4 regions of the Paenibacillus sp. JL3B1040 genome follow, and region 3 is predicted to be linked to each of the others. Evidence: predicted binding sites of a transcription regulator. Region 3 holds the regulator's gene; each other region holds the start of a gene.
The links. The regulator Rex, encoded in region 3, represses fermentation and respiration genes when NADH is low (regulators of the CRP and FNR family bind a similar motif). The targets are predictions, from matches to a motif close to TTGTGAAATATTTCACAA.
Positions count from the first base shown of each region.

Region 1: a site for Rex is predicted at 5,511-5,528, ahead of ACZF99_RS24635 (DUF1641 domain-containing protein). Genes of this name have one in related genera too.
Region 2: a site for Rex is predicted at 2,223-2,240, ahead of fucO (lactaldehyde reductase). Genes of this name have one in related genera too.
Region 4: a site for Rex is predicted at 5,518-5,535, ahead of adhE (bifunctional acetaldehyde-CoA/alcohol dehydrogenase). Genes of this name have one in related genera too.

Region 1 covers NZ_CM169317.1:5,373,932-5,381,984, reverse strand. Annotated here, with positions in the region: gene cydB (cytochrome d ubiquinol oxidase subunit II) at 1-334, shown strand, start outside; gene cydD (thiol reductant ABC exporter subunit CydD) at 334-2,073, shown strand; gene cydC (thiol reductant ABC exporter subunit CydC) at 2,070-3,833, shown strand; gene ACZF99_RS24645 (RNA polymerase sigma factor) at 4,026-4,322, opposite strand; gene gltC (glutamate biosynthesis transcriptional regulator GltC) at 4,506-5,405, shown strand; gene ACZF99_RS24635 (DUF1641 domain-containing protein) at 5,625-6,077, shown strand; gene ACZF99_RS24630 (NAD(P)/FAD-dependent oxidoreductase) at 6,092-7,270, shown strand; gene gdhA (NADP-specific glutamate dehydrogenase) at 7,352-8,053, opposite strand, start outside.
Region 2 covers NZ_CM169317.1:5,157,444-5,165,496, forward strand. Annotated here, with positions in the region: gene galU (UTP--glucose-1-phosphate uridylyltransferase GalU) at 1-519, opposite strand, end outside; gene ACZF99_RS23695 (hypothetical protein) at 639-836, opposite strand; gene ACZF99_RS23700 (CopG family transcriptional regulator) at 1,158-1,331, shown strand; gene ACZF99_RS23705 (DUF6809 family protein) at 1,474-1,773, shown strand; gene fucO (lactaldehyde reductase) at 2,255-3,406, shown strand; gene ACZF99_RS23715 (U32 family peptidase) at 4,271-6,865, opposite strand; gene ACZF99_RS23720 (deoxynucleoside kinase) at 7,255-7,920, opposite strand; gene ACZF99_RS23725 (deoxynucleoside kinase) at 7,922-8,053, opposite strand, start outside.
Region 3 covers NZ_CM169317.1:3,258,764-3,266,816, forward strand. Annotated here, with positions in the region: gene ACZF99_RS14660 (acetate/propionate family kinase) at 1-608, opposite strand, end outside; gene ACZF99_RS14665 (3-hydroxyacyl-CoA dehydrogenase family protein) at 605-1,477, opposite strand; gene ACZF99_RS14670 (AAA family ATPase) at 1,615-3,120, opposite strand; gene ACZF99_RS14675 (hypothetical protein) at 3,113-3,646, opposite strand; gene ACZF99_RS14680 (hypothetical protein) at 3,809-4,006, opposite strand; gene ACZF99_RS14685 (cell wall elongation regulator TseB-like domain-containing protein) at 4,317-4,802, opposite strand; gene ACZF99_RS14690 (amidohydrolase) at 4,900-6,198, opposite strand; gene ACZF99_RS14695 (redox-sensing transcriptional repressor Rex) at 6,188-6,838, opposite strand; gene dinG (ATP-dependent DNA helicase DinG) at 6,880-8,053, opposite strand, start outside.
Region 4 covers NZ_CM169317.1:3,447,717-3,455,769, reverse strand. Annotated here, with positions in the region: gene ACZF99_RS15655 (hypothetical protein) at 1-436, shown strand, start outside; gene nirB (nitrite reductase large subunit NirB) at 672-3,107, shown strand; gene nirD (nitrite reductase small subunit NirD) at 3,142-3,489, shown strand; gene ACZF99_RS15640 (formate/nitrite transporter family protein) at 3,578-4,360, shown strand; gene ACZF99_RS15635 (Crp/Fnr family transcriptional regulator) at 4,527-5,243, opposite strand; gene adhE (bifunctional acetaldehyde-CoA/alcohol dehydrogenase) at 5,691-8,053, shown strand, end outside.

The DNA.
Region 1 (8,053 bases), 2.1 Mb from region 3:
GATCGGCCTGGTGGCCGCGTTGGGCGTTGCCGCTTTCGTGCTGGCCGGCTGGTTCATTGCGAAACAAAGAGACGGCTGGGCCTTCGGGATGACCGGCGCGATGATCGTATTATCGATTGCCGCGGTATTTGTCGGCTTGTTCCCGCGGGTGATGGTCAGCTCGATTAGCGAAACCTTCTCTTTAACGATCGATAATGCCGCTTCCGGCCAATACTCGCTGAAGGTGATGACCATCGTGGCGCTGACGCTGCTGCCGTTCGTGCTGGGTTATCAAATTTGGAGTTATTTCGTTTTCCATAAACGCGTACACGAGAAGGAGCATTTGGAATATTAATGGGACGCGGACTCATGAAAATCGCAGGGATCAAGCCGGTCATGGCGATCCTGGCCTTGCTGACCCTGGGACAAAGCTTTGCAATCATCTGGCAGGCGAAATGGCTGGCGGAGGTCGTCTCCGCCCTGTTTGCCGGAGCCAAGCTGCAGGAACAAGCCGGCGGGGCCGGTTTGTTCCTGCTTGCTTTTCTCGTGCGGCAGGGATGCGGCATGCTGCAGCAGAGGACGGCGTACGCTTTTGCCCAAGGGACGGGACAGACCCTGCGGGAACGGGTGCTGGAGAAGCTGTTTCAGCTGGGACCGCGTTTTGCCGGGACCGAAGGCACCGGAAATTTGGTCACCCTGGTGCTGGAAGGCGTGACGAAATACCGCAATTATCTGGAGTTGTTCCTGCCGCGCATGTTGGGGACGGCCTTTACGCCGGTCTTGATTTTGGCCTATGTTTATAAGCTGGATTTCGCTTCCGGGCTGATTCTGACGCTGACGATGCCCATTTTGATCGCCTTTATGATCTTGGTCGGGCTTGCGGCGCGCAAGCAAACCGAACGGCAGTTGAAATCGTACCGCACCTTATCCAATCATTTCGTGGATTCGCTGCGGGGGCTGGAAACGTTGAAGTTCCTGGGGCGCAGCAAATCGCATGCGGCTTCGATCGAACGGGTCAGCGACGCGTACCGGTCGGCAACGATGCGGACGCTGCGGGTGGCGTTCCTGTCCTCGTTTGCCCTCGATTTCTTTACGATGCTGTCCGTCGCCTCGGTGGCCGTTAGCCTTGGGCTGCGGTTGGTGAATGGCGAAATGGTGCTGCTGCCGGCGTTAACCGTATTGATTCTGGCACCGGAATATTTCCTGCCGGTGCGGATGGTCGGCGCCGATTTCCACGCGACCCAAGACGGCAAAGCCGCCGGCGAAGCGATGAACGAGATCATCGCCGCCGCGGAGGAGGAGGCGGCCAAAGCCGCGCCGGTGCCGGCGGGAACGGTCTGGACCTGGACGCCGGAGAGCCTGCTGAGCTTGCGCGGAATTGGCGTGATCCACGAGGAGGAGGAGGCCAGACCTTCGTTGGCCGGGGTGAACCTGACGCTGGGCGGCATGGGCAAGATCGGCATCATCGGCGAGAGCGGCGCCGGCAAATCGACGCTGATCGACGTGCTTGGCGGCTTCCTGCGGCCGAGTTCGGGCCGATTTGCCCTGAACGGCGCGGAGCTGGGCGATTTGACGGCGCCGGGCTGGCGGGAGCAGATCACCTACATCCCGCAGAATCCGTATATTTTCAGCGGAACCTTGGCGGATAATATCCGCTTTAACGTGCCGGACGCCACGCGGTCCGAGGTGGAGCGCGCGGCGGCGGCGGCCGGACTGGACGGGCTGGTGCGCAGCTTGCCGGGCGGACTCGACGAGCCGATCGGCGGCGGCGGCCGGCCGTTGAGCGGCGGCCAGGAGCAGCGGGTGGCGCTGGCCCGGGCTTTGCTCAGCCGGCGGCCGGTCCTATTGCTCGACGAACCGACCGCGCATTTGGATATCGAGACGGAATACGAGCTTAAGCAAACGATGCTGCCCCTATTTGAAGGGAAGCTGGTAATCCTGGCGACCCATCGGCTTCACTGGATGCGCGAAATGGACCGCATCGTCGTGATGGAGCAGGGCCGAGTGGCGGAAGCGGGGACGCATGCCGAACTGATGGCCAAGCGGGGAGCTTATTATCGGTTGGCAACGGCGCAGCGGGGGGAGATTATATGAAGCAAGAGTCCTGGATTCGTCCTTATTTTCGGCGGTATAGCGGAAGATTTGCGTTATATCTGATCCTTGGCGTGCTAACGCTGTTGTCCGCCGGGATGCTGATGTTCACCTCCGGGTTTTTGATCTCCAAGTCGGCGCTTCAGCCTTACAACATCCTGCTCGTATACGTTCCGATCGTCGGCGTGCGCACGTTCGGGATCGGCCGGGCGGTGATCCATTATGTCGAGCGGCTGGTCGGCCATGATACGGTGCTGCGGATCTTGGCGAAAATGCGCGTCCGCCTGTACCGCGTGCTGGAACCGCAAGCCTTGTTCATTCGCTCCCGTTTCCGGACGGGGGATATTCTCGGCGCGCTTGCCGACGATATCGAGCAACTGCAAAACGTGTATATCCGCACCGTTTTTCCAAGCGTTGTGGCCTTAATTCTGTATGCCGCAGCCGTCGTGGCCATGGGCTTATTCGACGTCACGTTCGCCCTGCTCTTGGCGGCGTACATTTTCGTTCTCGTCGCGGTACTGCCGTACCTGTCGCTGCGGCTGACGCGGCGGACGAACGAAGAGGTGAAGCGCGAGCGGAACGGGTTGTACCAGAAATTAACCGATGCCGTAATGGGGATCGGCGATTGGGTCATCAGCGGCCGGACGGCGGAATTCCTCAAGTCGTACGAGCAAGATGAGGCCGCGGTAGCCCGCAAAGACCGCAAGCTGCGGGCCTGGGCCCGCTGGCGCAGCTTCATCGGCCATCTCGTCGTTGGCCTTGCCGTGGTCTCGATGGTGTATTGGGCCGGCGGTGAAGCGGCGGCCGGGCATATCGACGCCACGCTGATCGCGGCGTTCGTGCTGATCGTGTTCCCGCTGTCGGACGCGTTCCTGCCGGTGTCCGAAGCGGTGGAGCGCACGCCGCAATATCGCGTGTCGCTGGACCGCCTCGCCCGGATCTCGGGCGAGGGCAACGGCGCCGGCGCGCCGGGCGCGATGCCCGGCGAAGCGTTGCCCGCTGCGGCGGGCGAAGCCGTCACCCGCACCGCTGCCGCTGACGTGCGGCTGCGGGACGTCCGCTTCGCCTACGCGGCGGAGGACGCCGATTCGGTGGACGGCGTCTCGCTCGACATCCCGCAGGGCAAGCGGGTCATGGTGATCGGCCGCAGCGGTGCCGGCAAGTCGACGCTGCTGAAGCTGATCCAGGGGGCGCTTGCCCCAAGCCGCGGGACGGTGCAGATCAACGGCATCCCGGCCGCAGCTTACGGCGATCGGATGCCGGAGGTGATCTCCGTCCTGAATCAAAGCCCGCACCTGTTCGACACGACGGTGGCGAACAACGTCCGGCTCGGCCGGCCGCAGGCGACGGACGAGGAGATCGGCCGGGCCGTGCAGGCGGCGCAGCTCGGCCCGTTGATCGCGGCGCTGCCGCAGGGGATGAACACGCCGATGCGCGAAACGGGACGGCGGTTCTCCGGCGGCGAACGGCAGCGCGTGGCCTTGGCGCGGATCCTGCTGCAGGATACGCCGGTGCTCATCCTCGATGAGCCGACCGTCGGCCTCGATCCGCGCACCGAACGCGAGCTGCTGGCGACGATCTTCCGCGCGACGCAAGGCAAGTCGCTGATCTGGGTGACGCATCACCTGGTCGGCGCCGAGCGCATGGACGAGATCGTGTTCATGGAGCACGGGCGGATCGTCATGCGCGGCACCCATGCGGAGCTGCTGGCTCGCGAGCCGCGGTACCGCAGCTTGTACCGGCTGGATTGTCCGGAGGAGTGAGTAAGGCGCATACTAAAATTAGGCGGCGATGTAGGGAAAACCGGCATCGCCGTTTTTTATGCTCGGGGTGGGGATTAAGGAATGGCGCCATAGACGACAGCAAGGTGGCTGAACTGCAAAAGTACACTTCATTTTCGTAAAATTCGGCTTATGAGCCCCTTGAGATGCAAAAGTGCAGCTGATTTCGGCCGGTTATCGCCCGAAACTGCGGAATTGAACGAAAATGAACTGCATTTTTACATCAAACCAGCCTTTTTCGGCGTGAATCGGTGAAATGAACTGCACATTTGCACTTGGACGGCCCGCCTTCACGCGAAAGGGGCTACTAGGAGAACGATCGGAAATAAGGACGGAAAAAAATTGCTCGCAGTTACTAGGTTCCTGATACAAATCGTCCGTATCCTCTTTGTTTCCCGTCAGTTTATAGCAAAAGCCGTAAATCGACTTGCCGTGCAGCTCCACGAGCTCGATCAACTCATCAATATCCAAGGAGCTATTCCTTTCTGAATGGTCATTCAACGTTATATTGTCATAACTGGGGAATAGGTTCATCCGTTTGGCGCAAAATTCAAACATACGTGCTTCCGTTTTCGGAGGGGAGCCGATATAATGGTTTTTAATATATTTACATGAGGTGTAAGCTATCAAAAATGCAGCGGACGGGGTGAGGGGATGGAGCTCAGGCAAATCCAATACTTTATTGAGGTGGCCAAGCTGGAGCATGTGACGGAAGCGTCGTATGCGCTGCACGTGTCGCAGTCGGCGGTCAGCCGGCAAATCTTTAAGCTGGAGGCGGAGCTGGGCGTCGATCTGTTTGTCCATGAAGGCCGGAAGGTGAAGCTGACGCCGATCGGCCGCCATTTCCTGCAGCATATGGAACAGATGATGCAAGTGATCGAGCAGGCGCGTCAGGAAATCAACGAATATCTCGATCCGGAGCGCGGGACGGTGCGCATCGGTTTTCCGAGCAGCCTGGCCGCGAACTTGGTTCCGACGGTCGTCTCAGCGTTCCGGCGCCGGTACCCGGAGGTGCATTTTCAACTGCAGCACGGATCGTATCGGGAGCTGCTGGACTGGGTCGGCGGCGGCATGATGAACCTGGCCTTGATCGGCCCGGTGCCCCAGGGGGAACCGCAGGTGACGGGCGAAGTGTTGTTCCGCGAGAAGTTCAAGGTGCTCCTGCCCGCCGGACATCGGCTGGCCGGCCGCGAATCGGTGGGGCTGGATGACCTGCGGGACGACGGGTTCGTCTTGTTCCCCAAGGGATTCGTCTTAAGGGACATCGTTGTCGACGCCTGCGACCAAATGGGATATCAACCGAAGGTTTCGTTCGAAGGGGACGATCTCGACGCGATCAAGGGGCTGGTGGCTGCCGGGCTTGGTTTGACGCTGCTTCCGGAAATCGCGCTGGGCGAGCATATCCCTTCCACGATTGCCTCGCTGCCGATGACGGAGCCGCAGGTGACCCGGGACGTTGGGGTGATCATTCCGGCGAATCGGGAGCTTGCGCCGACGGAAAAGCTTTTTTATGATTTTTTGAAAGAGACGTTACCGTCTTCTTGCGAATTTTAAGATTCATCGAAAAATGATATCGATAGGGGCCGTGAATTTTGTCACTTGCACGGTCCTTTTTTGTTGAAAATGTGTTACAATTTATTCGGATTGTTCAAGGTTTAGATGTGCAAATTTTCACTAACTTGAAGCGGGTTAGAGGCATCTAAAGGAGGAACACTATGCATGAACTAGAGTTCGGCAGGTTAATCCTCAGATTATCGCAAAGGAGAATCGAATATGTCAGAGACAGTTACTGAAACGAAAGCGGAGCAATCCGCAGCCGGGGCAGGGGCCGGAGCCGCAACCGGGCAGCAGGAGCTCTTGGAGCAGCTCTTGAATCCGGAGGTACAGCAATCGCTGACCGCTTTGGTGGAACAGCTTCCCCAATTGAACGAACTCGTGGGGGTTTTGACGAAAACGTATGATTTTGCCAAAACGGTGGCTTCGGATGAAGTCCTGAAGAATGATACCGTCGGCGCCATTTCGGAAATCGCCGGACCGGTCGTCGGTAAAGTGAAGCATCTGGCCGCCAACGTGATCGAAGCGAAGGACCGCGCCGAGGACAGCCAAGAGGTGATCGGCGTGTTCGGGTTGATGAAGATGCTCAAAGACCCGCAAACCCAAAAGCTGCTTCGCTTCGTGAACGCGTATCTTCAAGTTTCCGGTGAACGGGACCGTCATCAAAACTAACGGAGGAATAGATGATGTCAAAACATATTTTAATTTTGGGCGCTGGCTACGGCGGCGTACTCAGCGCTTTGTCGGCCCGCAAGTTTATGGATAAATCGCAGGCGCGGATCACGGTGGTTAACCAATATCCGACGCATCAGATCATCACCGAGCTGCATCGCCTCGCGGCGGGGAGCATTTCCGAACGCGCCGTGTCCCTGCCGCTGGAGAAGCTGTTTAAAGGGAAAGACATCGATCTGCGGATCGCCAAAGTGGAGAAATTTTCGGTCGATAAAAAAGAGGTCAAACTCTCCGACGGCACCGTTTTGTCCTATGACGCCCTCGTGGTCGGCCTCGGCAGCATCACCGCCTATTTCGGCATTCCTGGCCTGGAGAAATACAGCATGGTGCTGAAGTCGGCGGACGACGCCAAGCGGATTCACGAGCACATCGAATCGCGTATTCGCGAATACGCGGCCTCCGGCAATGAGGCGGACGCATCCATTGTCATCGGCGGCGGCGGATTGACCGGCGTCGAGCTCGTGGGGGAAATCGCCGACAAGCTGCCGGAGTTGACGAAGAGATACGGCGTAAATCCAAGCGATATCAAGCTGATGCTGGTGGAAGCGGGACCGAAGATTTTGCCGGTGCTTCCGGATGTGTTGATCCAGCGTGCCACGGCCAGCCTTGAAAAACGCGGCGTGGAGTTTTTGACCGGTCTGCCGGTCACCAATGTCGAGGGCAACACGATCGATCTCAAGGACGGACAAAAAATCGTCGCGAACACCTTCGTTTGGACGGGCGGCGTGCAGGGTCATCCGCTGGTCGGCGAATCGGGGCTGGAAGTCAACCGCGGACGCGCTTCGGTGAATGACTTCCTGCAATCCGTTTCGCATCCGGACGTGTTCGTTGCCGGCGACAGCGCTGTGTACATGGGTCCGGACGGACGTCCTTACCCGCCGACGGCGCAAATCGCCTGGCAGATGGGCGAGTTGATCGGCTACAATCTGTTCGCTTACTTGGGCGGCAAGCAGATGAGCGCGTTCAACCCGATCAACTCCGGTACGCTGGCCTCCCTGGGACGCAAGGACGCCGTAGCCACGATCGGAGCGAGCAACACCCAACTGCGCGGTTTGCCGGCCACGATGATGAAGGAAGCGAGCAACATCCGGTATTTATCCCATATCAAAGCGCTTGACGCCCTGGCTTACTAAGGTCGGGACGCAACATGCTCAACGCAAAAAGAGTCTCCGGGAGGATTCGTCCTCCCGGAGACTCTTTTGTTGAAGGAATTCTTAGACCACACCGTGAGCCAGCATCGCATCGGCGACTTTCAGGAAGCCGGCGATGTTGGAGCCGACGACCAGATTATCGGCATAGCCGAATTCTTCGGCCGCATTCACGCTGCTTTGGTAGATATTGCGCATAATGTCCTTCAGCTTGGCGTCGACTTCCTCGAACGTCCAGGCGAGTCTTGCGCTGTTCTGCGCCATTTCCAGCGCGGAGACGGCAACCCCGCCGGCATTGGCGGCCTTGGCCGGGCCGAAGTATACGCCATTGTTCAGATAGACCTCGATGGCCTCCAGCGTGGACGGCATGTTCGCCCCTTCGGCCACATACTTGACTCCATTCGCAACAAGCTGCTTCGCGGCGGCTTCATTGATTTCATTTTGCGTCGCGCAAGGCAGGGCAATGTCGCAAGGAATGCTCCAGATATTTTGGCAGCCATCCACATATTCGGCGGCAGGATGCTCGTTGACGTAATCCTTGATCCGTTTGCGTTCGACTTCTTTCAGGCGTTTGACCGTCGCCAGATCAATGCCGTTTCTGTCGTACACGTAACCGTTCGAATCGCTGCAAGCAACCACCTTAGCGCCGAGCTGCTGCGCTTTCTCGATGGCATAGATCGAGACGTTGCCGGATCCGGAGACGACGACCGTTTTCCCTGCGAAGCTGTCGCCCCGGCTCGCCAGCATTTCGCTCGTAAAATAGACCAG
Region 2 (8,053 bases), 1.9 Mb from region 3:
ATCCACGATCCCATAGCGGGATACTTCGTCCCAATCCACCGGCTGAACGCCTACCACGGATGCTTTGTGCTCGTCATATACATTAATCATCTGCTTCAAGCAAGGTACATTCGATTCGACAATATCATCACCGAGCAACACGGCAAACGGCTCGTCGCCGATAAACTTGCGCGCACACCAGATGGCGTGGCCGAGGCCTTTCGGTTCCTTCTGGCGAATATAGTGAATATCTGCCATTTCTGAGGATTTGCGGACTTCCTCCAGCAGCTGAAATTTTCCTTTTTCGTTAAGGTTATATTCCAGTTCAAATGAGGCGTCGAAATGATCTTCAATCGCCCGCTTCCCTTTACCGGTTACAATGATGATGTCCTCAATGCCGGAGGCCACCGCCTCCTCCACAATATATTGGATCGTTGGCTTGTCCACGATCGGCAGCATCTCTTTGGGCATCGCCTTCGTCGCCGGCAGGAATCGCGTGCCTAGACCAGCAGCGGGTATAATTGCTTTGCGAATTTTCATGAAAGTGCGGCTCCCTCATTCCTAATTGATTTATCTGGTGACATTATACCATATCCTACGTGAACGGTTAGCAAAAAGGACCCGGGGATCGCCCCCGAGTCCTACTTAAGTGATAAGAATCAATGGATCCAAAATTTCCGCCATGTGAAGCGCTGCGGAAGTTCTTCCTCGTTTCGGATCCGATTCCCCGGTTCCGGCGTGTGCAGGAAGCGTTCGGTGCCGAACTCGATTTTGCGGTATTCTTGTTCGCCGCCGATTTCCAGCCGTCCTTGTATGCGGGTCACTTCCGACTGCATCTCGAGGAATCCTTCAAACATCACTTTCACCCTCCTAAAAGTTTGTGAGCGAAGCTCGAAAACGAGGTGGTTCTCTAATGCGTCAACCTCCATCAAACCCGCTCTACACCACGTTTGTTTACGCTTTCATTATAGCATATCAACGATTTCTTCATAACCGATAAAGATCGGTTATCGCCCCTTCCGAGGCCTAGTTCACAAACCTTCCACAAGTTGTATTTGATAGAAAAACAGGTGTCTTTGCAGGGTGTTCATTTTCAATTTTCTGGAATTTTTCAATTGACTTTACGTGGGACGTATTATATAGTTTGTTTGTGTGGGACTGAAAGTGAGGTGAGTACCTTGAGTCCACGAACAGGACGGCCAAAAGCGGAAAATCCCAAGAAATACAACATCAAAGCGCGCTTCGATGAGGATTCGTACAACGCCTTGACCGCTTATTGCGACAAGCACCAAATTACCATCACCGAAGCGATCCGGCTGGGGATCAAGAAGCTTTTGTCCGAACAAAAGTAAAAGGAAGCGGCGCAATCTCGCAAAAGAACGACGCCACTTCCCCACAAGGCAACCCCCACGAAGGAAAGTTGCATAAATATCCTACCATGTGCAATCTATCCTTTCAAGGAGGCGGCCTCTTACATGGAAAGGGAGGGTATACATGCCAAGCATTTTGGAAGAGTTGTATTTCGGTCATATTTTGCCGGACGAAACGATCGTGTCCCGCGACCCCCATTACCGTCCGGTTTGCCGGCAAATTTCCGATCTCACCGAATACTGGCACAAGAAATTGGGCGAAGAAGCCTTCAGCGAGCTGGAAAACCTGCTCGACCTGCATGCCAAAGCCAATGCCATGCATGCCGCGGCCGTGTTTTCGCACGGTTTCAAGCTGGGAGCGGCCCTCTTCGCGGAAGTTTTTATTGGAAAAGACGAGCTGGTCCGCCCAACCTCATCCCTCTAAATACGGGGTTTGAGTAAACGGTGGGATTCGGTCCAGGGGGCCCGGTTAGCCGATTCATGCGGCTGGCTGGGCTCTTTTTGAAATGCAAAAGTGCATTTGATATTCCGCTGAAACGCCTATTGGGGCGACTGAAATGCAAATGTGCAGTTGTTTTGAACTCATTTGGAAAAACAAGGGACTGCGAGCGGAAATGAACTGCAGTTTTACATTTGACAGGCATCATCGGAGCAATTTGCCGAAAACCACCTGCACTTTTGCATTTCGTGCGTTTCTATTTTTTAACTAGTCTCACAAAACAAAATAAATTCACATTTATGATGTTGTTTTATGTTGATTCCCCAACATCCAGCGATTATGATGAAAACAGACGGAAGTTGCCAAGTCTCCTTCAGAAGCAATGGTGTTTCACCATCCGGAGGCGTAAAAACAGGAAATCGGCAGCTTCAAATAAGTGAAAATTTTCACTATTGGGAGGATAAACATGAGTCAACGGATGATTTTGAATGAAACGTCGTATTTCGGTGCCGGAGCCATCGCGAACCTTGCAAATGAGATTAAAGGCCGCAAATTGGGCAAAGCATTGGTGGTCACGGACAAGGAGTTGGTGAAATACCAGGTGGTTGCCAAGGTCACGAAACTGCTGGACAGTCACGGATTGCCGTATTCCGTGTTTGATGAAACGGTAGCGAACCCTACCATCGAAGTGGTGCAAAAAGGAATTCAAGCTTATAAGGCGGAGCAAGCCGATTATATCATCGCCATCGGTGGAGGATCGCCGATCGATACGGCCAAAGCCATCGGGATCATTATCAATAACCCGGAATACGCCGACGTTCGCAGCCTGGAAGGGGCGGTCGCAACGGCCCATCGATCCGTGCCCATCATCGCCATTCCGACAACCGCCGGTACGGCAGCGGAGGTCACCATTAATTACGTCATTACCGACGCCGAAAACAAACGCAAATTCGTTTGCGTGGATCCCCATGACATTCCGGTCGTGGCGATCGTCGACTCCGACATGATGAGCTCCATGCCCAAAAGCCTGACCGCCGCAACCGGGATGGATGCTTTAACCCATGCGATTGAAGGGTATATCACCAAAGCCGCTTGGGAGCTGACCGATATGCTTCACCTCAAGGCCATCGAGGTGATCTCCCGCTCCCTTCGCGGCGCCGTCAACAACGAGCCGGCAGGACGCGAGGGCATGGCGCTGGGTCAGTACATTGCCGGGATGGGCTTTTCCAATGTCGGGCTGGGGTTGGTTCACGGAATGGCGCATCCGCTGGGAGCTTTTTACGATACGCCGCACGGGGTGGCCAACGCGATTCTGCTGCCTACGGTCATGGCCTACAATGCGGACTATACCGGCGAGAAATATCGCGACATCGCCAAAGCCATGGGCGTTCCGGGAACCGAAGCCATGAGTTTACAGGAGGCGCGCAATGCCGCCGTGGCTGCGGTTCGGCAGCTGTCGCTGGACGTCGGCATCCCGGCGCATCTGCGCGAGGTTGGCGTGAAAGAAGAGGACATCGCCGCGCTGGCGAAATCCGCCTTCGAAGACGTCTGCACGGGCGGCAACCCACGGGACACGTCGATCGCCGAAATTGAGGAGTTGTATCGGACGATTTATTAAGTCGGGTAGGTTCGAGGCCCGGGTTAGCCTGAGTGTCTAAGTAGAGTGGGGTTACTGGGGTTACTGGGGTTGCTGGGTTACTAGGGGGGGCTGCGGTTTCTGGGGTTTCTGGAGAGTTACTGGGCATATAAGGGGAGGGTTGGGGGCGAGTCCGGTGGCTTCTCGTTGATTGGGATGGAGTCATGTCTCGGGTTGGCTTGGTGCGCGTTGATCGGGATGGAGTCATGTCTATATTGGCTTGGTGCGCGTTGAGTCGGGTTAGTTCACGTTGAATCGGGTTGATTCGAGTCGGCTTGGTTGGTTCAATTTGACGGCTAACGGAACTCAGAAGCGTTATTTGTACAAAAGCAGGGACAGCGAATTTGTAACGGACCCAGGAGACCTTATTTAACCCAATATTGCCGAAGGCGCTCCTCATGAAGCCAAATAGCGCCCTCTGGTTCCGTTAGAGCGGGAAATGTCCGGGAAATGGGCAAATAACGTCGTTCAGGTCCGTTGCTAGAGTCTTTTACCTCGGGACCAACAGCCTTGGGCGTGGTAGGAGTAACTGGAGTAACAGAGTAGCAAGAGAAACCGAAATGGCTGGAACCGCAGGAGTAGTAGAGTAGTAGGAGTAACTGGATCAATTGGAGTTGCGGGTGTAACTTGGGGAAGTTGAGTAACTTGTGCAAATGCAGCAACAACGGTGAGCCGAAACTCTAACGCTTGTCAGCGGCGCTATTTGGCCCAAAACGAGGGCTTGCAGGGTGTAACGCTTGTACTTCTAAAGCCGGTTTTTGCTCCGAAATGTTGCATAAAACACAAATTTGCACACAAAAAAGGAGCCCCGCGCGGCAATGACCGTCGCAAGACTCCACTTTGTTATTATTTCACCAGTTGCCCGCGCGTGACGCCGAGCTGATTGGTGGCTTTGAGTGTCTTCCACACCTGTGTGCCGCTGATTTCTCCGCGCAGGGCCCGGTTGTAGAGGTCAATGACCTCATGCACCTGCTCCGGCGTTTCCTCGAGGAATTCGACGCGGTATTTCGATACGCCCAGTTCGAGAAAATGGCTCAGATACTCCGCACCCGACTGCTCAATGGCGTTGTACACCGTATTGCGGCAGCCCTCGTCCACCCGGACGGGATGGGACATCCCGATCCGGTCCTGCAGCGAGGCGCGGTGCTCTTCGCACGGCCGCCCGCAGTTGGTGTAATCTGTGCCTTCGCTGAGGAAGGTGCAATACACGCAGTGCTCGGTATGGAACATCGGCAGATGCTGGTGGATCACGATCTCCATGTCGGCCGTCGGGCTGACCCGGAGCAGATCGACCATCTGCTGGATGTTCAGGTCGTAGGACGGCGTGACCACGTCGCAGCCGACCTCCAGGAACAGCTCGGCCGTCTTATGGTTGGCGATGTTCAGCGAGAAATCGCCGATCAACTGCGGATGCACGGCCGATGGGTTCTCTTGCCGGTGGCGCAGGTAGTAATACAGCGCCCCGGTGTTGCGCACCAGCACCGCGTCGGGTTGGAGGCGCAGGATGTTGTTGTGATAGCCGTTTTCGCCCGGCATGTGGATGCGCGGCGTCGCCAGCGCGATCCAGGCTCCGGCCGCACGAACGGCGTCCACTGCTGCCGGGAACTGCTTGATAAACTCGAAGTCGGCGTAGATGTAGGATACGCCGGCTTCCAAGGCAGCCTGCACCTGCGGCAGGCTGCGGCACAACGCGGCGAGCTGCGCTCCGCCGCGCTTCACGGGCGCCGCGGGCCCGCGGCCCTGCGCCTGTTGCGGTTGCCCCGCAACCGCAGCGGCTGCCGCCGCCGCCAGCGGCGCCGAAGACGCCCCGCCCGTGGCAGGGGCGTCCAAACCCGCCGCCCGTGTCCGTGTCCACACGGGCGGCTTCGGCCGCTCGGCGGCGAGCAGCTCCACCGCGCGCCGGCGGATGCCGTTCAGCTCTCGCATGGGCAGGATGACGTCGCCATAGAGCTCCGCATCCAGCTTCTCGAGCTGAAACACCGTGCCGCCGAGACGCCCGAACTGCTCTTCGAGCAGGGCGGCGTCCATCGGCCGTTTTTGCGCGACCTCGAGCTCCAGCTCCGAGTCGACTTGCACCGTCGTCCCCTTCTGCACATCCGTCCAGAAGGTCGACAGCAACCCGCCGGCATGGCCCACCGCCCGCACCTGCACCGGGAAGACGCGGTACGGCTTCTCGGTCTCGTACGTCTGGCGCAGCCGCTTGTCGAGCGCCGGATCGCTCGTCTTCCAGATGCGATCCCCAACGTGCACGCGGCGCAAATCGACGTCATTCCGGCCCGGCACAATGTCGACGATCCAGCCTTCCCCGGCTTCGCCTTCCTGCTTCACGCCTTGGCGGCGCAGGTCGTAGACGCGGCCGCCTTCTTCTTTTTTCGTCGGATCCCCGGCATCAAACACGATCCCGTCCCCGCGCTTCAGCGGCGCTTCCAGCTTGCAAACGACACCGTCGCGCAGTACCTTCTCCACGCGGCCCAGGTAAACGCCCCGGCTTTTCGGGAACGTCCCCTCGACCAGCTTCTTATTGTTCGTCCCTTCCAGGAAGCCATGCGTAAAGCCGCGCGAAAAGCTCTGCTGCAGCTCGCGGATCTCTTCCTTCGACGGACGCGTATCGTCTCCATCAAAATAACGATCAATCGCCTTGCGATATTTGCTCACTACGTTGGCGACATACTCCGGGCTTTTCATCCGGCCTTCGATTTTGAATGACGTCACGCCCGCTTCAATCAGCTCCGGCATGATGTCGATCGCCGCCAAATCCTTTGGCGACAGCAGATAAGCCACATCGCCCATCGGCTTCGGCTCCCCGTCGACGATCAGATCGTAGGGCAAGCGGCATGCCTGCGCGCATTCGCCGCGGTTCGCCGAACGCCCGCCCCACATTTCCGACGTCAGACATTGGCCCGAGTAGGACACGCACAGCGCCCCATGCACGAATACCTCCATCGGCAGCTTGGCTTGCTCCCCGATCACCTTGATTTGCTTGAGGTTATTTTCCCGGCCCAGCACCACGCGTTCCATATTCCACGGCTTCACGAACTCCACCGCCTCCGGCGAAGTAATCGTCATTTGCGTCGAGCCATGAATCGGAAAGTCCGGCGACAGTTCGCGGATTAGCTTCACCAAACCGAGGTCCTGCACAATGACCGCATCCACGCCCGCATGCATGCACGCTTCAATCAGCTCCTGCGCGTCCCGCAGCTCGTCCTCGAACACCAGAATGTTGAACGTCAGGAAACCCTTGACCCCATAGCTATGCAAAAACGCCATAATCTCCGACAGCTCGTCCATCCGGAAATTGTTCGCCCGCGCCCGGGCATTAAACTTCTCCACGCCAAAAAAGATCGCGTCCGCCCCGTTCGCCACCGCCGCCCGCATGCAATCCCAATCGCCGGCCGGAGCCAGCAGCTCCACATCCTGCCGCGTTAAAGTCGTCTTGCTCATGTATGTCCTCCCAAACCGGCCGCAGCCAGCGTCTATTCTACTTGATCGAAAACAGTTCAAAATTAAAGTGATCCATCAACTTATCTATTCTAGCAGACATTGCGCGTGTACTCTAGCCCCTTATGACCCTTCGCACGGCTTCTTTACACCATTATCCCTTTCGTTCAGGATCAGGGGGGGATCGTCATGGGGGAACCTGGGGAATAAATACGGAGGCGAGGTGTCCATTTTACGGTTGCGAACTGAGCTTTTTGTTCCATTTTCCAACGACCTGAGGCAACGGGATAATCATCAAAAGAGCAGGGCACAGATGCCCAGGTCCACCCTACAATTCTCAACATGCGAAAAAAGAAGCCAACGGAAGCTGAACTCCCATTGACTTCTTCCCATTATAAACCTATCCGCTTCGCCCGCGAGGCCCGGATGATCTCTCCCGCCTGGCGAATGATCTCGTCCAACGACGCTTCGTCCGCGACATCGTATTCGTCAATGTTCAGCCGCAATACGGGACAAGCCGTGAACTCGTCAATCCATTTCGCATAACGTTCATGCATATGCTGCCAGTAGGACACGTCCGTCTGAATCTCCATTTCCCGTCCTCGCAGCCGGATCCGGTTCAGGATGGACGACAGATTCCCTTCCAGATAAATCAGCACGTCCGGATGCGGAAAATACGGCGTCATCACCATCGCCTCAAACAGGCTGGTATACGTCTCGTAATCCGTTTGGGACATCGTCCCTTGATCGGCGTGCATTTTGGCGAAAATTCCGGTATCCTCGTAAATCGAACGATCCTGGACAAAACCGCCGCCCGCTTCGACAATCGCCTTCTGTTCTTTAAACCGCTCCGCCAGAAAATAAATCTGCAGATGGAAGCTCCATCGTTCGAAATCGTGGTAGAACTTCTCCAGATACGGATTGGTGTCGACCTTCTCCAGTGAAGTGCGAAAGCCGAGGCGAGAGGCCAGCGCGGTGGTCAACGTGGATTTGCCGACACCGACGGTACCCGCTACCGTAATCAAGGCGTCCGGGGGAATGCGAATTTCATGACTCATGTTATAAGTGCTCCTTTACCTTGGCGACGATCTGCTCAAAATGCTCCGGGTGCTTAACGAAATCCAACTCATTCCCGTCAATCGTGATCAGCACCGTCTCCGGCTCCTGCGTTTGAAGCCTAGTCATCGCCGT
Region 3 (8,053 bases):
TTCAACTCTTCGATCGGACGGTTCAAGTATTCCGCCGCTACGCGGCTGACATATTGGTGAGAGGTACCGTGAGCGCCGTAACGACGGATGCGGTGTTTCTTGTACAGAACTCTCGGAATCGGGTACAAATACACCTTCTCATCCATGGTTTGATGGAAAGCCGTATCAAAAGCCACCACGTTCGGAACGCCCGGCATATTGGCTTCGGAGGCATTAATCCCCATGATGGCCGGCGGGTTATGGAGCGGTGCCAGATCGAACAAGCGGCGGATTTCGGCTTTGACTTCCGGCGTAACGAGGGCGGAGCCTTTAAACGCTTCACCGCCGTGCACGACGCGGTGACCCACCGCTTGAATCTCGTCAACCGAGGCCAGGACGCCATGCTCCTTGTCCGTTAATTTCTCGAGCACTTTGCGGATGGCCGTCGTATGCTCCAGGATCTCGCTGACTTCCGTTACCTCTTCTTTGCCGGTTGGTTTATGCGTCAAGATAGAGGAATCCATGCCGATGCGCTCGACCAGACCTTTCGCCAAAACCGACTCATCCGTCATGTCGTACAGCTGGTATTTCAGGGAAGAGCTTCCCGCATTGATAACTAACAATTTCACAGTCGGTCACCGTCCTTATCGTATTTGAAGAAACCTTCGCCCGTTTTTACGCCCAAATTGCCGGCGCGAACCATTTTCTTAAGCACGAAGGAAGGACGGTATTTCAGTTCGCCAAATTCGCGGAACATGCGCTCCAGAGCGGCCAGCACGGAATCCAGGCCAAAGCGGTCGGCCATTTCCAGAGGTCCGTATTGGAACTGGTAGCCCATGCGCATCGCTTCATCGATCTCTTCCGCGGAAGCGACGCCTTCGCCCAGCACATGCAGCGCTTCATTGATCATAACGCAAATAATCCGGGAGGTTACAAAGCCCGGGGATTCATAAACCATGATGCCGCGTTTCTCCACGACCTCTTCCACGAAGCGTTTCGTTTCTTCAAACGTCGCATCCGAAGTCTTCAAGCCGCGAATAATTTCGACCAAGTTGATCTTGGCGACGGGATAAATAAAGTGCATGCCGATGACGCGCTCCGGATATCTCGTTCCGCCGGCGAGCTCAGTCAAGCTAAGCGTCGACGTGTTGCTTGCCAGAATGATGTTGCTTGGGCAAACTTGATCAAGCTGCATGAATATCTCTTTTTTGGCATTCAAATCTTCCGAAATGGTCTCGATCACCAAATCGCAGGTACCGAGTTCGGCAAAATGAGTTACTTTATGAATACGGGATAAGATCAGTTTCTTCTCCGCTTTCGTGATCGCCCATTTCTCAAGCTGTTTATCCAGACTCGTTTCGATCATGTCGTAGGCATGATCCAATTTATCGGCCGTCTCCTCTACGAGCAGTACGTCAAGCCCTTTAGCCGCCAGCATTTCGCTGATGCCCTGACCCATCGTGCCGCCGCCGATGACACCAATTCGTTTGTAGTTCATGGTCCTCTCGCTCCATCCTTTCATCGTCTGTACATAATATGGTTTTCCAGATGTCGAATCATACATCTTCTTACACCCAACATATAATAATATCTTAGCACGAAGAAAAAGTAAAAAAAAATAACCGGCATCATGAATTATGCCGGTAAATGGACGCTGTCACGAAATTGACAACGGAATTGCTCTCCGGAGAGGCGTTCTTCTTTTAATAGGATATCCAGAGATTTGTCGAAAACTGCCGAATGTTGTTGCAGCATTTCTTTCGTTCTGGCGGCAAGGTCATCCAAAATCCGCGTATTTTCCTTCATCAGCACTTCCGTGGTGACCATATCCATGTTGACGATCCCAAGCGAGGTCAGTCCGGATGTCATCATCGTATGCACGATCTTCAAAGCCTGCTCGAAATCGTTGCTCGATCCCGTGCTGCGGCCGCCGTAGTAAATTTCTTCCGCCGCCGCGCCGGCTAAGGCGATCATGATTTGACCCTCCAAATACGATTGGGTATACAAATATTTCTCGTCCTGGGGATTATGCCGGACATACCCAAGCGCTCTACCGCGCGGGCTTAACGCCACTTGACTTACGCTGCCGGGGGCGACCACTTCGGCTGCGATCGCATGGCCAAGCTCGTGAATGGCGACGCGACGCTTCTCTTCCTCCGCAGCCTGCCGGTCCGTCTTCTCGCCCATCAGTACTTTATCGATGGCCATCGATAAATGCGCTTGCGTAACTTGCTCCACCTCATCGCGCATGGCGTAAATCGCCGCTTCATTCATGACGCTTTCCAACTGAGCGCCGGAGAAGCCGTACGATTCCTCGGCGATCTTGTCCAAATCGACGCTCTCATGCAACGGTTTGTTCCCCGCATGCAGTTCAAGGATATGACGGCGCCCCTTCTTGTCCGGCAGATCGACCTGAATGTGCCGGTCAAAGCGGCCGGGGCGCAGCAAAGCGCTGTCCAGCATCTCCTTGCGGTTGGTCGCGGCGATCAGCAAGATCCGCGGCGTGTCGGAGGAGTAAATGCCGTCCATTTCCGTCAGCAACTGGTTTAACGTTTGATCGTATTCGCGCTGCTGTCCGCCTTCTCTTTTTCCGCCGATCACTTCGATTTCGTCTATAAAGATAACTGCATTCTCCTTATTTTCCTTGGCCGCGCGGGTTCGGGCTTCTTTAAACAGATCCCTTATCCGGCTCGCCCCGACGCCGACATACATTTCCACAAATTCGCTGCCCGATGCCGCTACAAACACGGCATTCGTGTAGTGTGCCGCCGCTTTGGCGAGCAGCGTTTTCCCGGTTCCCGGAGGTCCGGTCAGCAGTATCCCTTTGATCGGCCGAATACCGAACTTACTGATTTCATCCTGGCGCACCATAAAATCCAGCGCTTCCCGGAGCTCCTGCTTGGCGCTCTCCTGCCCGCCGATCTGCTCAAAGGTCAGCTTCGACGGCCCGCGCTTTTGGCGTTTCCGTTCCTGGCCGGCGCCAATCGCGATGCCGCCGCCGCGCATTTTGATCGCCGCGAACAATGCGCCGAACAGCACCATGGCAACGACAAGCGGTACAACGTTAACGCCGATCACCGCCAGGAAGACGATCAGTACCGGAATAAAGCCGATCGCGGCTTCGATCACCCATTTACGCATTCGGCCATACCCCCATCCGTTCCGGCGTGCGCGGCAAAATCACGAATTTACTATATTGTCCGTCCGTTAAGGTGATATAAACGTTCTTATCATCCATCTCCGCCGTTGCCTTCAACTTGCTGTTTTCTTGCTCCATCTGCTTCAGAGCAGCGGTAATTTGCGTATACTGCTTGTTCTCCATCGCCTGGGCGACGGTAAACAACGCGTTTTCCCATATTTGATCCAGCGCCGGAGAAGAATGATCCTCCACGTCCAGCTTCAGGGTACGGTTGCCGATTTGCTTCTTCCCGTTCTGTTCGATCTGCTGGACTAACGCGCCGAGATCGGTTCCCGGCTCCAAATTCAGCTTAAGCGCCAACTCGTCGGGTTTAATGTCCATTTCCACTTGATGGACCCCACCCACACTTTTTACGAGATTCTCCAGCGGACGCTCAATCGCCCATTCCCGGTAGAGGAACCATCCGCCAAACAACACGAGCGAGGAAATGACGATGCTTGCAGCTATTGGTCCAATACGCAGTTTCACGCGATGTCCCCCTTATCTATAGTAATTATCAATTTGATATATCATATCGTATATCAAAACCACAAATAAGAGTATATCACATCGTATATAAAATATCGAAAAAAACGTTGACGATATTTAAAATTTTAAACTAGTAGTTCTACCCCGAAATGTTACAAATTCTCAAGTATAGCCGGCAATCGCTTCATATTCTCTGCCCGCCAGCTCATCTCCTTGGCAAATCGCGCGGGGGGGCGGACTCTGCCGATCCATTTGATCACGGATCCACCAGACGCTCTCCATGTACCACAGCATTTGCAGCGAAATCGTTAAATACCCTTTTCCGGTTGCGGCGGCTTCTTCTTGCCTGTATCCCTCCATAAAAGCAGCAGCCAAAACCGGGTCCAACGTATCATCAAATGCACAAGACATTACGGCACGAGCGATATCCAGCCGGGCTCAACCGTTTGAAACCACGCTGGATCGACGACTTCCGTTGCGGCCCGCTGCGCTTCGACCCGGGCTAATAAATGGGGATCGTCTCCGGCTTATACGACTTAAAGCGTTCCCTGTTATATTGCTCCTACGTTCTCATTAACTCATCCTATAAAAATAAAACGGTCTCGTCATTCAGGCCTTTCGCCTAAACATCGAAACCGTCTATTCGTAAACGATACCCCCTGCGCTCCCGTCAGCGATTGGGCAAGGTAAACACCTCCGGCAGCGGTGCGCCGGTCGTAAAGCTAAAGAATCTATAGTAATGATGGTCCTTCTGCTTGTAGAACAACTGCCAGACCAATTGGTTATTATAAATCCCCGGCAGTAATCGGACAACCCGAATGTCCGGCAGCGATTGTTTGATGATCGCGCGGATCTGCTGCTCGGACTTTCCTTCCGACAATAAGCGTACCTCGGGATCCTGTCCTTCCCGCAGCCATACCATCATTTTGCGGCCGGAATCGTCTTCCCCCTGGACGACCCAGGTGACTTCATCCCATACCGACTTCCACACCTCGTCGCCCCGAACAAGGTTCGTCTCCTGTTTCGCCTGCTGGATGGCGGCTCTTTCGGCTCTCCACGTATCCTCATGAATGTAGATATAAAACCGGTTAAGCCCAAGGAGCACGATCAACAGGATCACGATGGACAACAGAATCCACTTCGTTCGCTTCCTCAACCTTCTCTTCCTTTCCCCTTCCTAAGCAGGCAGCCACCTTCAGGAAACCGCCCGTTCAATGCATATCAGTCGATCAAACGGGATGCCTTGCACAACATTATCGAGCCAGCAGTCCCTCGAATGCCGCTTGCGCGTCATGTCGGATACGCTCCTCATCCAGCGTTAGGCAGGCTCCGTGTTTGACGACCTGTTTTCCGTTCACCCATACATGCTCCACATCTTTGGGTCCGGCGGAATAAACGGTGTGGGAGATGAAATCGGTTTTAGGCAGGAAATGAGCTTGCTCCGTATTCAAGGCGATGAAATCCGCCTTCATGCCTGCCGCAAGCTTCCCGGTATTCGGCAAAAAGACCGCCTTTGCGCCGTATTCCGTCCCCATCTTGAGCGCTTCCAACGCGGGCACCGCCGTCGGATCCCCGGATACGCCTTTATGGATCAGCGCGGCCAAGCGAATCTCCTCCAGCATGTCCAGGTTGTTGTTGCTGGCGGCGCTGTCCGTCCCCAGCGAGACGATCACGCCTTTTTGCAGCAGCTTCGGCACGCGAGCCACACCGCTGGCCAGCTTCAGGTTGCTGCCCGGGTTATGCGAGATCGCAACGTCATGCGCCGCCAAAACGTCGATCTCCTCGTCCGTCAAATGCACGGCATGGGCGAGCAGCGTCGGACGCGAGAACATGCCCAGCTTCCGCAAATGTTCCACAGGACGGTCGCCGTAATCACTCTCGTTTTGCTCCACTTCGGCACGCGTCTCCGACATATGCGTGTGCATCGGCAAGTCCAGATCATGCGCGGCTTGCACGAATTTCTCGATGAAAGCCGGCGGGCAGGTGTAGGGCGCATGCGGCGACATCATCGTGGTGATGCGGCCTTCCGCTTTACCGTGCCAGTTCCGGGCAAACGCGATCGCTTCTTTCAGCTTCTGCTCTTGCTCCTCCGGTGAGCATAACCCGATTGCTCCGCGCATCAGCACGGCGCGAATGCCGGATTCCTCCACGACCTTGGCGACTTCGTCCATATGATCGTACATATCCAGGAACGTTGTCGTGCCGCCCTTAAGCATTTCCAGGACAGACAATGCCGTACCGGCATAGATATCAGCGGCGGTAAACTTGGCTTCCATCGGCCACATTTTTTCCTGCAGCCAGGTCTGCAGCACCATGTCATCCCCGTAGCCGCGAAGCAGCGACATGGCTGCATGTCCATGGGTGTTGATCAGTCCAGGGAGGAACAACATCCCTTTGCCATCAAATGTTTCGGCGCCTTCCACACCTTCCGGGCGCGCTTCGCCGATATAGGTGATGGTGTCGCCCTCAACGAGCATATATCCGTGAATCACGGGACGATTCGTTTCCAGTACGGCAAACGTTCCGTTCTTGATCAACCATTTACGACTCATACGATGCTTGTTCCTTTCCGTTCTCCAGATAATACGCCAAACTGAGCAGGTCTGTGGTGAAATCGGCGGCATGGATCCGCACTTCCGGCGGAACTTTCAGAATCGTAGGTGCGAAGTTCAGAATCGCGCCAATGCCGGCGGCAACCAATTCGTCCGCTACGCGCTGGGCTTCCGTATCCGGCACGGTAATGATGCCGATGCGAATGTTGTTCTTTCTGACCGTATCCACCAGTTCCTCGATCGGCTGGATCGTAATGTTGTTGATCTGGGTGCCGATCTTCGCCGGCGAGGCGTCGAACACCGCGACGATTTTCATATTATCCTTCAGATACGCGTTATAATTCGACAAGGCTTGGCCCAGGTTACCGGCACCGACGAGCGCCACGTTGATCTGCTGGTCCAGGTTGAGAATTTGCTGAATTTTTTCAATCAAATAAGCGACGTCGTAACCGATGCCCTTTCGGCCGAAATCGCCGAAATAAGCCAAGTCCTTGCGGATTTGCGCCGGATTCAGATCGAGTTTTTGCCCCAGCTCCTGCGATGATACCGTCGGGACCTCGCGGCGGCTCAGTTCGTTCAAAAAGCGCAGGTAAACCGGCAGCCTGCGGACGACGGCGTCCGAAATTTTCTCTGACTTCATACTTCGTTCCCCCTATTCTTCAAACCAAGATATGAAACGGTTTATTCATCGGGATTCAACCATTCCGAGATGCGTGGCACCATCTGGCTCATCGGCATATGCTCCATCTTCGGACCCGGCAATGAATACAAGAAGTATTTCCCGTAATAGGATTCCAGGATGCGGGTATCATACACGATTACGATGCCCCGATCCTGCGACGAGCGAACGAGCCGTCCGAAGCCCTGCTTGAAACGGATAACCGCTTGCGGGACGGACAACTTCATGAACGGATTTTTTTTCTCCCGCTGCAGCCGTTCGCTTTTGGCTTCCACCAGCGGATGGTTTGGCGGCTGAAAAGGCAGGCGCACGATCGCCAGACTCGTCAATGCCTCGCCCGGGATGTCCACCCCTTCCCAGAAGCTGCTCGTCCCCAGCAGCACCGATGCGTTTTGGCCCTGGAAGCGCCGGGTCAGCTTGGTGCGGCTGCCGCTGTCCATCCCTTGACCGATGACGGTGATTCCCTCTGCCGAAAGCAGCTCTTTCAGCGGATCGTATACCTGTCTCAGCATCCGGTAGGACGTAAACAACACCAGCATCCGTCCTTGCGTCGCCACGGCAGCATCGGCCAGCGACTGCACCAGTGTCAGGATGAAATGGTCGTCCCCCACGCTGCCCTTCACGCTCGGAAAATCGCGCGGAATGACCAGCAGCGCCTGATCCCGGTAATTGAACGGGGACGGCAACATCGCCGTGATCAGCCGGTCCTCTTCCGCCGCCTCGGTCAAGCCCAACTGCTCGATCATATATTGGAACGACTTATCGACCGACAAAGTCGCGGACGTCATGACGACGCTTTTTTTCCGGTCGAAGAAAAATTCCTTCAACTGGGCGCTGACGTCGATCGGCACCGCGTACATTTGCAGCGAACGGCTGCGGTAGTTCCCGTTGGCTTCCATCCAGTAGACCGTGTCTTGGTTGTCCAGCTTCATGAAGAAACGCAAAGCTTCCCGTTCTCCCGCCAAATCTTTGAACAGACCACTGATGTCGGTAAGCAAGCTCTCCGCTGCATAATCGTCCTGCTCCTCCCGAATGTCGGACAAGAGACGCTCCCCTTTGCGCAGCACATCGCCAAGCCCCACATAAATCTGGTTCTCAAGCGCGGCGAGCACCTCCCATTCCTTCGGCTTACGGGCCGGTAATAGCCGGTACACGAATTGACCGGGATCGCCGGGC
Region 4 (8,053 bases), 190 kb from region 3:
TCAGTCGGTCGGGGAAGTATCGCTGGACTCCACGCTGGAATGGGGCACCCGGCTGAACGAGAAAGAGCTTGCTTCCGACAGTTGGGATCAAGAGCTGCGGGTCGGCGACAAGCTGCTTGTCTATGTCAAGACGATCGATAGCTATGAGGCGATCCCGCAGCAGGCGTCCTTGCTGTTGATTATCGATGGCGGAAACCAGAAAAAGTATTTCGTCAATAAATACGACGATAACACCACGGTCAGGGATCTTTTGAATCGCAGCGGCTTCGTTCAGTTCAATTCCAACAACAAATCCATCGTATCGGTTGGCGGTTATGCGCCTCAGGAGAATGAACAATGGATTCTGAAGGTGAACGGCAAGAAATTGCTGGATACCGGGCTGGAGATGAGATTGAAGCCGCAGGATAACGTGGAAGTGGTCTTGAAGCAGAAATAAATAAAGCAAATCTAACTGATGAAATCCGCTTTTCCGGTATAACCGGGATTGCGGATTTTTTCAATAGGTTCAGTAAAATAGTTATGACAAAAGTTTGTGTAAATTTTCACAATTAATGTGAATGCAATCACAAGTTGCCTTCAATTTAAAATATATACTTGAAGCATCACTTAAAAATTGAAATATCGTGAATACACAAGAGACCCAGGTACTTATTGGAGGAGGCGTTACGAACATGGGAACTGACAGAGAGAAACTTGTCGTGATCGGTAACGGAATGGCCGGCATTGGTACGGTCGAGCAAATTTTAAAATTAACTTCGAAATTCGATATCACGGTGTTCGGGAGCGAACCGCATCCGAATTATAACCGGATCATGCTGTCGTATGTATTGGAAGGCAGCAAAACGTTGGACGACATCGTGCTCAATGATTTGAACTGGTACAAGGATCAGGGGATCACGCTGCACATGGGGACCGCCGTGGCGCGGATCGACGCGGAAAGCAAGGAGGTCGTGACCGAGAACGGGCGACGCGTTCCTTACGATAAGGTGTTGATCGCGACCGGATCGACCTCGTTTATTTTGCCGATCCCGGGCAGCGATAAGGAAGGCGTCGTTGGCTTCCGCGACATCGCGGATTGCGAACAAATGCTGCAGGCGGCCAAAACTTGCAAGAAAGCGGCCGTTATCGGCGGCGGTCTGCTTGGTTTGGAAGCGGCCAAGGGACTTGTGCAGCTCGGCATGGACGTGACCGTCGTGCACTTGATGGAGGATCTCATGGAGCGTCAGCTCGATCACCAGGCGGCTGCGATGCTCAAGGCGGAGCTGGAGCGCCAGGGCATCAAATTCAAGATGGGCGCGCAAACGACGGAGCTGCTGGGCGGCCGCCGGGTCGCCGGGTTGCGCTTTGCCGACGGCACGGAGCTGGAAGCCGAATTCGTCGTGATGGCCGTAGGGATCAAACCGAACGTCGCCGTCGCCAAAGCCAGCGGACTCGAAGTCAACCGCGGGATCGTTGTCAACGATTATATGCAGACGTCGCTGGAAGGCGTGTATTCGGTCGGCGAATGCACCGAGCACCGCGGTATCTGCTACGGCTTGGTGGCACCGCTGTTCGAACAGGGGATGGTGCTGGCCAAACATATCAGCGGGGTGGAAACCGCCCCTTATGAAGGCTCGGTCGTATCGACCAAGCTGAAAATTTCCGGCGTGGACGTCTTCTCCACCGGCGAGTTTATCGACGGGCCGGAGCATACGGTGATCGCCAGCAAGGACGATTGGAAACGCACGTATAAGAAAATCCTGCTGAAGGACGGCAAGCTGGTAGGGGCAGTTCTATTTGGCGACGTCTCGGATTCGGCCGAGCTGCAGAAGCTGATTAAGCAGGGAGCGGTGATGACCGACGAGCTGTACGAGTCGCTGATGGGAGGCGGATGCTGCGGTGGCGGAAGCAAGAAGAAGGCATCGGTCGAAACGATGAGCGACGATGAAATCGTCTGCGGCTGCAACGGGGTCACCAAAGGCACGATCGTCGATTGCGTCGTGAACCAGGGCATGACGACGGTGGATGAGATCAAGGCGCGCACCGGGGCAACCCGTTCTTGCGGCGGCTGCAAACCGGTCGTCGAGCAAATCTTGCAATACGTGCTTGGCGACGGCTTCACGCAAACGGCAAAGCAGGGCATTTGCGGCTGTACTTCGCTGAGCCGCGACGAGATCGTAGCGGAGATTAAGGCAAAAGGCCTGCAGACGACCAAAGAAGTCATGAACGTGCTTGGATGGTCGCAACCGGAGGGCTGTTCGAAATGCCGGCCGGCCATCAACTACTACCTGGGCATGATTTATCCGGATACGCACGAGGACGAGAAAGCGTCGCGGTTCGTGAACGAGCGGATGAATGCCAACATTCAAAAGGATGGCACGTATACGGTGGTCCCGCGGATGTACGGCGGCGTAACGACGCCGGAAGATCTGAAGAAAATCGCGGATGTTTCCCTAAAATACGATGTCAAAGTGGTGAAGGTCACGGGCGGGCAGCGTCTCGACTTGATCGGCGTGAAGAAAGAAGATCTGCCTAAAGTTTGGGCGGAGCTGGATATGCCGTCGGGTTATGCTTACGCCAAATCGCTGCGTACCGTGAAAACATGCGTCGGTTCGCAATTCTGCCGCTTCGGCACCCAGGACTCGATGGGCATGGGCGCGCTGCTGGAGCGCAAATTCGAGCGGCTCGACTTCCCGGCGAAATTCAAGATGGCCGTTAACGGCTGCCCGCGCAACTGCGCCGAATCGTGCACCAAAGATATCGGCATCGTCGGCAACGATGGCGGCTGGGAAATCTTCATCGGCGGCAACGGTGGGATCAAGGCGCGGCTGGCGGATTCGCTTTGCAAGGTGAGAACCGATGAAGAGCTGATCGAGCTGTGCGGCGCAATCATGCAGTATTATCGCGAAACCGGCAACTACTTGGAGCGAACGTCGGAGTGGGTGGAACGGATGGGACTTGAGCACATCCGCTCGGTTGTGGTCGACGACATCGAGAATCGCAAAGCGCTGATGGAACGCATTGAAATTGCCCTGAAGCAAGTGACGGATCCATGGAAAAAAGTGCTGAACGACGATGAGCAGCGCGGCAAATTGTATCATTCGCTAGAAATGAGCAACCGGCTGTAACGTCAGTAGTCTTAAGCGAAAGGGGTTATGGAGCATGAAGATGGAGTTGTGTGGCGAAACGTTTTATCCTGTTGGCGCCCTGGAGGATTTCCTGCCGCAGATCGGGCGCGTCGTGGAGCTGGGCGATCGGCAGATCGCCGTGTTCCGTACGTCGGATGGCCGCGTGTTTGCGGCGCTCAACCAAAATCCGCATCCGAAGGGCGGTCCGTTGGCCGAGGGCATCGTGTCGGGCCATTATCTGTACGATCCGCTGTATGATTGGAAAATCGACCTGACTACGGGGCTGGTTCAAGCGCCGGACAACGGCAAGGTGCCGATGTTTCCGGTCAAGGTGGAGGATGGGCAGGTTTTCGTGGCCGCAGCCGAGCTGCAGCAAGCGTAGCGGCGTCCGAGTGAAGAGCGCGGTGATCGGAAGGTCGCCGCGTTTTTTTGTAGAGCATGGGCAAATTGAATTTAGGGGAGGAACGCGGATGTTTACGCCAAATGTGGAAGCGATCGTGGAAACGGCGGTCAAAAAAAAGGAAAAGATGAACGAAAGTCTGCCCAGATACTTTGTGTCGGCGATGCTGGCGGGCGCTTACGTCGGCTTGGGCATCATTTTGATCTTCAGCATCGGCGGGCCGCTGGCGGCGGTCAAATCGCCGTATCAGACCATGCTGATGGGAATGTCCTTCGGGCTTGCCCTGACGCTGGTCGTTTTCGCCGGCTCGGAGCTCTTTACCGGCAACAATATGTTTTTTACGGCAAGCACGCTGGCGAAGCGGACGACGATCGGCGATACGGCCAAGAACTGGACGATCGTTTTTCTCGGCAACCTGGCGGGCGCGCTGGTACTTTGCCTGCTGATCGTGGGCAGCGGTTTGTTCAAGACGGCCGCGCCGGAGCATTTGATCTTTGCCGCTTCGGCCAAAAAGATGGGCGCACCGGTAACGGAGCTGTTTTTCCGCGGCATTTTGTGCAACTGGCTCGTTTGCCTGGCATTGTGGATGGCAAACCGGACCAAGGAAGACATTGCCAAGCTGGTCCTGATCTGGTGGTGCCTTTATGCGTTCATCGCCAGCGGTTACGAGCACAGCGTGGCCAATATGACCTTGCTCAGCTTGTCGCTGCTCTTGCCGAATCATCCGGATACGGTTACGTTTGCCGGCTGGCTGCACAACATGGTGCCGGTCACGCTAGGGAATATGGTTGGCGGCATCGTGTTCGTCGGCATGGCCTACTGGTTTATCTCGCCTGTACGCAAGAAGGCGTAGAGCATTCAGTTGCACAACGTACTCCTCCTCCGAAGTTCGTCCGACAGTGACGAAGCTTGGAGGGGGAATTTGCTATGCGAGAAAAAGAACAAAGCAAAAAACCGCCCGACAAGGAAGGGACGGTTCGATTCGCCGGAATTAGCGCGGATTTGACTTGGCTTTTCGTTTAGATGCGGCAAATTTCGTTCGGGCACAGCTCACAGTGGCAAATATCCTGCAGCATCACGAGGTCTTTGATCACGATCATGCCGTTTTCGTATTCCAGGGCGTCCTTCTTGCGCAGGTCGCTCAGCATGCGATTGACGCTCTCGCGCGTTGCTCCGATCATGTTGGACAAGTCGGTATGAGTGATCTTCTTGTTGATCAGAATCGTGTCCCCGTGTTGTTCGCCGTACGTATTGCTGAGGCGAATCAACGTCGAACACAGCGCACCCGGTTTGCCGTACATCATCAAATCGCGGAATTTTGTCTGAGTCAAACGGTGGTGAATCCCCATCCACTTCATGAAATCGATGGCGAAATCGCAATGCTGGCAGATCATGATTTCCAGATCCTTCTGTTCGATGACGCCGATTTCGCAGTCTTCGATAACTTCGGCCGTGAAGCTGTGCTTCGAGCTGAAGAACGGATCGGCTTGACCGACCATGTCTCCGCGTCCATACATGTAAAGGATCAGTTCCTTGCCTTCATCCGTAGATTTGGTCAGTTTCACGCGGCCGCGCTTGATATAGAACAATTTATCGGAAAAGTCCCCTTCCCAGAACAAATGCGTCCCCTCGGGATAGGCTTTGTCTTTCATCGTAACGAGAAGGCGATTGAAGTTTTGCTCTGTAAAACAGCTCGTATTGCCGCGGGGCAGGGTGGCATTTACAATTTCACTCATCATCGATTTCCCCTTTGTACTCCAAATTTTTCTGAAAATTTTAAATTAATTATAACTCGGTTTTTCAGTTTTTTGGGGGCCGTAAAGCCCGAAAAAGTGTCGAAATTTCAACATTGTGAGAAAATTCACTTTGTCAGACGATAAAAATGAGCTATGGCATGCGTAGGATCAAGGACTTTTTAACCAAAAAAACAGGACAAGAATGTTCGCACAATGTAAAGTATATATGAAAATAAAATCATGGCAAGTGAAAACTTTCAATTTTCTTTAAAGTATGTGAAAAAATTCACTATGAAAAGTCAAAGCCCTGTGCTATGATCAAGACATAAAGAGAAGCGCACAAGCTTCATAAGGATTCGCTTGCAAGTGAAAACTTTCACTAATGCAAAACGATGATTACCCGCACCGCAGGCAAAATCCTTAACCCAAACTAGGAGGATGAGAGAGATGGCCGTTAAAAACGAAGTGGCTCCCAAAGCACAGCCGACTGCACAAGATTACATTCAAACCTTGATCGACAAGGCGAAGAAAGCTTCCGAAGCCTTCATGAGCATGGATCAGGAGCAAATCGACAACATCGTGCAAGCCATGGCTTTGGCCGGGCTCGACAAACACATGCATCTTGCGAAACTGGCGATTGAAGAAACGGGCCGCGGGGTGTACGAGGACAAAATCATCAAAAACATGTTTGCGACCGAGTACATCTGGCACAGCATCAAGTATGACAAAACGGTTGGCGTCATCGAGGACAACGACTTTGACAGCTTTCAGAAAATCGCCGAGCCGGTTGGGATCATTATGGGGATTACCCCGGTCACGAACCCAACGTCGACCACTATCTTCAAATCCTTGATCGCCATCAAAACTCGCAACCCGATCATTTTCGGTTTCCATCCGTCCGCTCAAGCCTGCAGCACGGAAGCCGCTAAAATATTGCTCGAGGCCGCCGTTAAACACGGGGCGCCGGCCGACTGCATCCAGTGGATCGAAAATCCTTCCATGGACCGCACGAACGCGCTGATGAATCACCCCGACGTCGCCTGCATCCTGGCTACCGGCGGTTCCGCGATGGTTAAGGCAGCGTATAGCTGCGGCAAACCGGCCCTCGGCGTAGGCCCCGGCAACGTGCCTTGCTTCATTGAGAAGAGCGCCGACCTGGATCAAGCGGTCAACGATCTGATCCTGTCCAAAACGTTTGACAACGGCATGATTTGCGCATCCGAACAAGCCGTCATTATCGAAGAGCCGATTTTCGACCAAGTGAAGAAAAAAATGATCGCCAACGGCTGTTATTTCGTGAACAAGGATGAAGCGGCCAAGCTGACCGCCGGAGCCATCATCGCCGACAAATGTGCGGTGAATCCTTCGATTGTAGGCCAATCGGCCGTGAAGATTGCGGAAATGTGCGGCATTGATGTGCCGGCCGGAACGAAAATCCTCGTTGCCGAAATCGAAGGCGTAGGTCCGAAATTCCCGTTGTCCGCCGAGAAATTGAGCCCTGTGCTCGCTTGCTATAAAGTGAAGAACGCCGAGCAAGGCATCGAACGTGCCCTGGAAGTCGTTAAGTTTGGGGGCATGGGCCACTCTTCGGTCATCCACTCGAACAATGAGGAAGTCATCCAAAAGTTTTCGGACCGGATGCCTACCTGCCGGATTTTGGTTAATCAGCCTTCGTCGCAAGGCGGTATCGGCGATATCTACAACACGAACCTGCCGTCGCTGACACTCGGCTGCGGATCGTACGGGCGCAACTCTACCTCTTCGAACGTAACGGCCGTCAATCTGATCAACGTGAAAAGGGTGAATCGTCGTACCGTGAATATGCAATGGTTTAAAGTGCCGAGCAAAATTTATTTCGAGAAAAATTCGACGCAATACTTGGCTAAAATGCCGGACATCTCCCGCGTGCTGATCGTTACCGACCCGATGATGGTGAAACTGGGGTATGTGGAAAGGGTGGAGCATTATCTCCGTCAACGCCAAACGCCGGTAGCGATCGAGGTGTTCTCGGACGTCGAGCCGGATCCATCGACAACGACGGTGGAACGCGGTACCGAATTGATGGCCAAATTCCAGCCGGACTGCATCATCGCCCTCGGCGGCGGATCGCCGATGGACGCGGCGAAAGGCATGTGGCTGTTCTATGAATATCCTGAGGAAGATTTCTTTAACCTGAAGCAAAAATTCATGGATATCCGCAAACGCCTTTACAAGTATCCAAGACTCGGCCAAAAAGCGAAATTCGTAGCTATTCCGACAACCTCGGGCACCGGCTCGGAGGTAACATCTTTTGCCGTAATCACGGACAAAATCAACGGCAATACGAAATATCCTTTGGCGGATTACGAATTGACTCCGGACGTGGCGATTATTGACCCGGTCTTCGTGTACAGCCTGCCGAAAACCGCGGTAGCCGATACGGGGATGGACGTCCTGACGCACGCCATTGAAGCTTACGTATCGGTCATGGCCAACGACTATACGGACGGCCTGGCGATCAAAGCGATCCAACTGGTATTCCAATACCTCGAGAAATCGGCATTGACCGGCGACAAGTTGGCCCGCGAAAAAATGCACAACGCTTCGACGATCGCGGGGATGGCGTTCTCCAACGCCTTCCTGGGCATCAACCACAGCTTGGCCCATAAATGGGGCGGCCAATACCATACGGCTCATGGACGCACGAACGCGATCCTGATGCCGCACGTGATCCGCTACAATGCGAAGAAACCGACGAAGTTCGCCGCATGGCCGAAATACACGAACTTCGTAGCCGACGAGCGTTACGCGGAAATCGCCCGCATTCTGGG